One region of the Sphingomonas sp. BL-S-29 genome, then DNA from elsewhere that is predicted to be linked to it. Evidence: predicted binding sites of a transcription regulator. Region 1 holds the regulator's gene; the other holds the start of a gene.

Region 1 (3,483 bases):
CCGCCGACTTGATCGCGGCCAGTCTGCTACCGAAGCGATTGCTATAACACTCGTTTGCAAGATGGTAGCGGTAACTGACACGCCTGCCGTCTCGACCCATGGCGCCCCGCCGGATAGGGATGCGGGATGATCTCCGTCACCGAAGCCCAGGCCCGCCTGTTCGCACTTGCCCCTCCCGTCGAGATGGAGACCGTGCCCCTGCGTGAGGCAGCCGGACGCTGGACCGCCCGCAACATACTCGCCCTGCGCACTCAACCTGCCAGCGACCTTTCGGCGATGGACGGCTATGCGATCCGCTTCGCCGACTTGCCCGGCCCCTTCACCCTGGCCGGCGAGAGCGCGGCCGGCCGGCCCTTCGCCGGCGAGGTCGGCACGATGGAGGCGGCGCGTATCTTCACTGGCGCCGCGATGCCCGCCGGCGCTGACACCGTGCTGGTGCAGGAGGAGGCAAGGCAGGAGGGCGACCTGATCCTCCTCACCGGCGAAGGGCCCGGCGCCTGGGGCAAGAACACGCGCCGCAAGGGCCTCGACTTCTCCACCGGCGACCTGCTCATCCCTCAGGGCGCGCGCCTCACCCCGGCCCGGATCGCGGTGGCGGCAACCGGCGGGCACGGCGCTCTCCCCGTCACCCGCCGCCTTCGTGTCGCGATCGTCGCGACCGGCGACGAGCTGGTCGTACCGGGCAGCGCGCTGACGGACGAAGTGCTGCCCGAGTCCAACGGCGCCATGCTGGCCGCGCTGCTCGCCGACCTGCCCGTCGAGGTGATCGACCTCGGCATCCTGCCCGACCGGCTCGATGTAACCACCGCTGCCTTTGCCGCGGTCGATGCCGACATCCTCGTCACCACCGGCGGCGCCTCGGTCGGCGACCACGATCTGGTCCGCCCGGCGCTCGCTGCCGCGGGCGGCAGCATCGATTTCTGGCGGATCGCGCTCCGCCCGGGCAAGCCGATGATGGCGGGCCGGCTCGGCGGCGCGGTGGTGCTCGGCCTGCCGGGCAACCCGGTTTCGGCCTTCGTCACCGCCTTCCTGTTCCTCCGCCCGCTGATCGCTATCATGGCGGGCGCGCCCGATCCGTTCCCGCGCACCTCCACCGCGATCCTCGGCGAGGACCTGCCGGCGAACGACCACCGCCAGGATTATCTGCGCGCCGCGATCCGCGACGGCCATGTCTTCGCCGCCGGCATTCAGGACAGTTCGATGCTGCTGACGCTCGCCCGCGCCGACTGCCTGATCGTCCGCGCGCCCAATGCACCGGCGCTCGGCGCCGGCGAGGTGGTGGAAATCCTTCCATTCGCTTGACACGGCACCGGAACATTGCATAAACGTTCCCAGTCTGTTCCGACGGAGGAATTGGGATGCTTACCCGCAAGCAGCACGAGCTGATCTGCTTCATCAACGACCGGCTCGAGGCGAGCGGCGTTTCGCCCTCGTTCGAGGAAATGAAGGAGGCGCTCGACCTCAAGTCCAAATCGGGCGTCCACCGCCTGATCAGCGCGCTGGAGGAACGCAAGTTCATCCGCCGCCTGCCCAACCGCGCCCGCGCGCTCGAAGTGCTGCGCATGCCGGAACGGCCCGAGGCAGTGCGCAAGGGCGCCGCTGCGGCCGCCGCGCCGACCGGCAATGTGAAGAAGCTCCCCGAGCCGGCGAACGACGTGATCGAGATTCCGCTGCACGGCCGGATCGCGGCCGGCGTGCCGATCGAGGCGTTCGAGGGCCAGTCGATGCTCGCGGTGCCCGCCGCATTGCTCGGCGGCGGCGAACATTATGCGCTCGAGGTCTCGGGTGACTCGATGGTCGATGCCGGCATCCTCGACGGCGATTATGCCCTGATCCGTCGCGCCGACACGGCGCGCGACGGCGAGATCGTCGTGGCGCTGATCGACGACAGCGAAGCGACGCTCAAATATTTCCGGAAGGAAGGCGCGATGATCCGCCTCGATCCGGCGAACCGCGCCTATGATCCGCAGCGTTATTCCCCGCATCAGGTGCGCGTGCAGGGTAAGCTCGCCGGCCTGCTCCGCCGCTACGTCTGACCGGCACGGGCGCCGTCACCCGCCAGGGGTGGCGGTCGCCCGGCTGCAACACGGTGGTGACATGGCCGGTACGCAGCGTCACCGCGACACCACCGGTCTTGGCCAGCATGTCGCGGTCGAGCTTTAGCCAGCGCGGGCGGCAGCCATCGGGCAGCCAGCGCTCGCTGACCACGATATCGGCGGTGGCGCATGCCGCGATCAGCTCGCCCGCCGGCACTAGATAGGCGCTCCGCGTCGCGAGGATCCGCCAGCTCCGGCCGCCCGCCTTCTGCTCGACCAGACAGAGATCGCGGCTGCACCGCGCCTCTGGTTGATCGGCGAGGAACAGGGGCTCGCCGTCCACCCCGCTATTCTCCGCCAGCATGTCCGACGTGTAGTCGCCGACCCGATCACGCAGCAGCGCCAGCCCGCCCCGCGCCGTCCGGATCGCGACATGCCGTCCGTCGCCGGTGACGAGCAGGTCGGGCGTCGGCGTCGTCAGCGCCCAGGCAGCGCCCATCGCGAACGGCACGCCGCCGAGCTGCCGCCAGCGCGTCCGCCACAAGGCGACCCACAGCCCGCCGAACGCCATCAGCCCGAAAGCCCCGCCCGGCATCGCCGGTAGCGCCGCGACCGATCCGGGGATGCTCGCGGTAGCATGCGCGATCCACAGCAGCAGGTCGAGCGACCGCGCCGTCAGCCACCACAAGGGCGCGCCAATCCCCGCCAGGTCGAACAATAGCGCCAGCGCTTCGAGCGGCATGACGATGAAGGTGGTCAGCGGGATCGCGACGATATTGGCGACCGCGCCATAGATGCCCGCCTTGTGGAAGTGGAACAGCGCGATCGGGATCAGCGACAGCTCGACCACCACGCCGGTCAGCAGCAGCGACAGCAAGGTCCGCCCCAGCTTCTGCCACCAGGGCTGTTCGCGCGGCGCGAACCACGCCTTCACCCGCGGATGCTCGTGCAGCGCGACGATCGCCGCGACCGCCGCGAAGGAGAGCTGGAAACTCGGCCCGGCCAGCGCGTCGGGGAAGAGCAGCAGCACGATGAAGGCGCCGGCCGCGACCAGCCGCAGGGTAATCGCCTCGCGCCCCATCGCCATCGCGATCAGTACCAGCAGCGCCGCGACGCAGGACCGGATCGTCGGCACCTCGGCGCCGGTCAGCCAGGTATAACCGATCGCCGCCACTGCACCCGCCCCGGCAGCGATCAGCGGCAGGCGGAAACGCAGCGCCAGCCACGGGCTGAGCGCGAGCAACCGCAACACCAATAGCATCACTGCGCCGACCACCGCAGTGATGTGCAGCCCGCTGACCGATAGGAGATGCGCCAGCCCCGACCGGCGCATCGCTTCGGCATCCTCCTCGGAGATGCCGCCCTGGTCCCCGGTCGCCAGCGCCGCCGCAATCGCCCCACCGCTGCCCGGCGCGCTCGCCTGGATGTGCTTCGACAGTTTTTCGCG
Region 2 (3,483 bases), 2.4 Mb from region 1:
TCATCACGTCCATGGCGGAGTTGATCGCCTGGATCATGTTCATGCGGGCGTTGCCGTCCGGACCGCCTTCAGGGGCGACTACGTCGCCGGGACCAGCCTCGGGCGCGATGATGTCGGCGGGATCGGTAATGTCGCTCATGACTTGCGTGCCCATGGGCGGCCCGAGGCGGTTTCTTCCGCGAGCATCTGTGCCTGTTGTTCCCGCAGATGCCAGGGCATCTCTTCGAACACGCCGTCGAACAGCGTATCCAGCGGCTGATGCAGGCCGTGGCCGAGGATGCCGTTCTGCTCGGCTTCCTTCTGCGCGCGCTTCACCTGCTCGGCGAGTTCGAGATCCTGCGCGGCGTGGCGGTTCTCGTCCCATTCGCCGATATGGATCAAATGATCCTTGAGCCGCTTGATCGGATCGCCCAGCGGCCATGCCGTCGGCTCGCCGGCCGAGCGATACTGGCCCGGATCGTCCGAGGTCGAATGGCCTTCGGCGCGGTACGTGAAATGCTCGATCAGGGTCGGGCCCTGATTGGTCCGGGCGCGCTCGGCCGCCCAGGCAGTCGCGGCATAGACCGCGAGCGCGTCATTGCCGTCGACGCGCAGGCCGGCGATGCCATAGCCGATGGCACGCGCCGCGAAGGTGGTCGATTCGGCCCCGGCAAAGCCCGAGAAGCTCGAGATCGCCCATTGGTTGTTGACGACGTTGAAGATCACCGGCGCGCGGTAGACGCTGGCGAAGGTGCAGGCGGAATGGAAATCGCCCTCCGCCGTCGAGCCCTCGCCGCACCAGGTGGCGGCGATCCGCGTGTCGCCCTTCGCCGCCGACGCCATCGCCCAGCCGACCGCCTGGGGATATTGCGTGGTGAGATTGCCGGAGATCGAGAAAAAGCCGGCTTCCTTGACCGAATACATGATCGGCAACTGCTTGCCCTGCAGCCGGTCGCCCCTGTTCGAATAGATCTGGTTCATCATGTCGACCATCGACCAGCCGCGCGCGATGAGCAGGCCCTGCTGGCGGTACGACGGGAAACACATGTCCTCATAATCGAGCGCGAAGGCAGCGGAAACCGCGACCGCCTCCTCGCCAAGGCACTTCATATAGAAGCTGGTCTTGCCCTGGCGCTGGGCGCGGAACATGCGCTCGTCAAAGGCGCGGACCAGCACCATCGAGCGAAGCATCGCGCGCAGCGTATCGGGCGACAGGCGCGGGTTCCACGGGCCGACGGCATTGCCCTCGTCATCCAGCACGCGGACCAGTTGGTATGCGAGGTCGGTGAAGGTCCCGGCGCGATCGGCGGTGTCGGGGCGGCGGGTATCGCCAGCCGCTGGAATGGCGACCTCGGTAAAGTCGACCGTATCGCCGGGGCGGAACCTGGGTTCCGGCACGTAGAGCGACAGGGGTTGTAAATTGGCGCGCGGACTGTCGCTTGCCATGCTCTCTCCGATCATTGTGCGTTTCGTTCGCGTTCGCATGAGAGCAACGCGCGGATTCGCCGTTCGGGCCTTGTTATAAAATTTCAAAGCACTTGGCGAGGGTCTGGCCGGGTGATGGCGGTAGTGCGTCACCCCAGGCTGAAGCAGGTGTTTTCCGCGGCAAATGGCCTTTGTGAGCGACCGTGCCACGGCACGTGCAAAAATGCAGGCCAATCGGGCGTTTGTGGACCGAGGAACGCGCATTGCCGCACATGTCCGCCTGCCGCGCTCCCGTCACGGATTGACTCCGGCGCCGATAGGAACAAAATAGGAACATACTCATTCAGCGAGTCGTGTGTTTGTCGTCTGCCGCCGCCCTTTCCGCCTTACGCGATACGCTTCGCGCGATCGAGGGGGATGGGCTGCGCCGTCGTGCCGTGCTGCCCTTCGGGATCGGCCCGATCGATTCGCGGCTGGCGACGGGCGGCCTTACGCTCGGCGCGCTGCACGAGATCGCCGCGGCCAGCCCCGGCATGGGCGACGATGCCGCGGCGACCCTGTTCATGGCCGGCATCGCCGCGCGCGCCTGGGGCCCGGTCCTGTGGGTGGTGCGGCGGCGCGACCTGTTCGCGCCGGGACTGTACCAGGCCGGGCTCGCGCCCGAGCGCATCCTCTATGCCGAAGCAGGCGACGATGCCGAGCTGCTCGCGCTGATGGAGGAAGGCCTGCGCCACCGCGGGCTAGGCGCCGTGATCGGCGAGGTGAAGAGCGCCTCCATGGCCAATAGCCGCCGGCTGCAGCTCGCGGCCGAAGGCGGCAAGACAATCGCGCTGCTGCTCAAGCGCCATGCGCGCGAGGGCGGCAATCCGCTCGCCGTGCCCTCGGCCGCGGTAACACGCTGGCGAATCGCCGCCGCGCCCTCGACTCCGCTCCCGGTCGAGGGTGTCGGTTGCCCGCGCTGGCGGATCGAACTGGTCCGTCAGCGCGGCGGCGAACCTCATAAATGGACGATGGAGGCATGCGATGAAACGGGTCGCCTCGCTCTACCTGCCCGACTGGCCGATCGATCGGCTGCGGCGGGCGGAACGCACCGCCGCGCCGCCTGACGCGCGGCGGGTCACACAGCCGGTCATCGATATCAAGGCAGCCCCGCGCGACGGTGGCTGGCGCCCGGGTGCGCGCTGGGCTCGGGGGGAGGATGGGCCGACGCTGCCACGGTTGAGAAGTGACGATGGGGCACCCGGTTCCTCCTCCAATTCCTCCCCGGCACGGGGAGGGGGACCGCGCTTGCGCGGTGGAGGGGCTTGGAGCGCGGCACGGTCTCGCCAAGCCAGCCCCTCCACCAGCTTCGCTGGTCCCCCTCCCCCTGCGGGGGAGGAATTAAGTGCCCCTCTCGTCACCTCGATCCGCGAGGGCAGCAGGATCCTGGTCGCTGCGACCAGCCATGCCGCGCATCTGCTCGGCATCCGCGCCGGCATGGCGGTGACTCAGGCGCGCGCGCAGGTGCCGGATCTCGACATCCGTCCAGCCGATCCCGAGGGCGACCGCGTAGATCTAGAACGTCTCGCCCTCACCGCCGCGCGACGCTGGTCGCCGATCGTCGCACTGTCGGGCGAGGACGGGCTGTTCATCGAGCTGACCGGCACCGCGCATCTGTTCGGCGGCGAGGAGAGGATGGCGCGGCGGATCGTGCGGCTGCTCGCACGCATGGGTGTGCGAGCGCGGATCGCGGTGGCGGATAGCACGGGCACCGCCTGGGCATTGGCCCGTTACGGCCATCAACCGCGGGACGGCGTGACGATCTGCCCGCCCGGGGCGCAGGACCAAGCCATCGCCACCCTCCCCATCGCCGCGCTGCGGGCCGAGCCCGGCGCGATCGAGCTGCTCAAGCGGTTGGGCGTCGAGACGATCGGGGAACTTGCCGCCATGCCGCGCGCGCCGCTCGCGCGCCGGTTCGGCAAGATGCTGGTGCTGCGGCTCGACCAGGCAAGCGGGCGGATCGGCGAGCCGCTTCACCCGGTCATGCCGCCCGAGCATATCGCCGTGATCCAGCGTTTCGCCGAGCCGATCGCGACCGCC

What was found. The regulator LexA, encoded in region 1, represses DNA repair genes until DNA is damaged. The targets are predictions, from matches to a motif close to GTTCCNCNCTTGTTCT.
Region 2: the regulator LexA is predicted to act here: its motif matches at 1,724-1,739, upstream of ACZ1I2_RS04890 (ImuA family protein).

Annotation. Positions count from the first base shown of each region.
Region 1 is NZ_CM145482.1:3,753,901-3,757,383, forward strand. Features, by position in the region: gene ACZ1I2_RS17705 (molybdopterin molybdotransferase MoeA) at 127-1,302, shown strand; gene lexA (transcriptional repressor LexA) at 1,359-2,036, shown strand; partial or broken gene ACZ1I2_RS17715 (ComEC/Rec2 family competence protein) at 2,041-3,483, opposite strand, start outside.
Region 2 is NZ_CM145482.1:1,005,296-1,008,778, reverse strand. Features, by position in the region: gene ACZ1I2_RS04900 (alpha-ketoacid dehydrogenase subunit beta) at 1-43, opposite strand, end outside; gene ACZ1I2_RS04895 (thiamine pyrophosphate-dependent enzyme) at 136-1,425, opposite strand; gene ACZ1I2_RS04890 (ImuA family protein) at 1,764-2,510, shown strand; gene ACZ1I2_RS04885 (Y-family DNA polymerase) at 2,428-3,483, shown strand, end outside.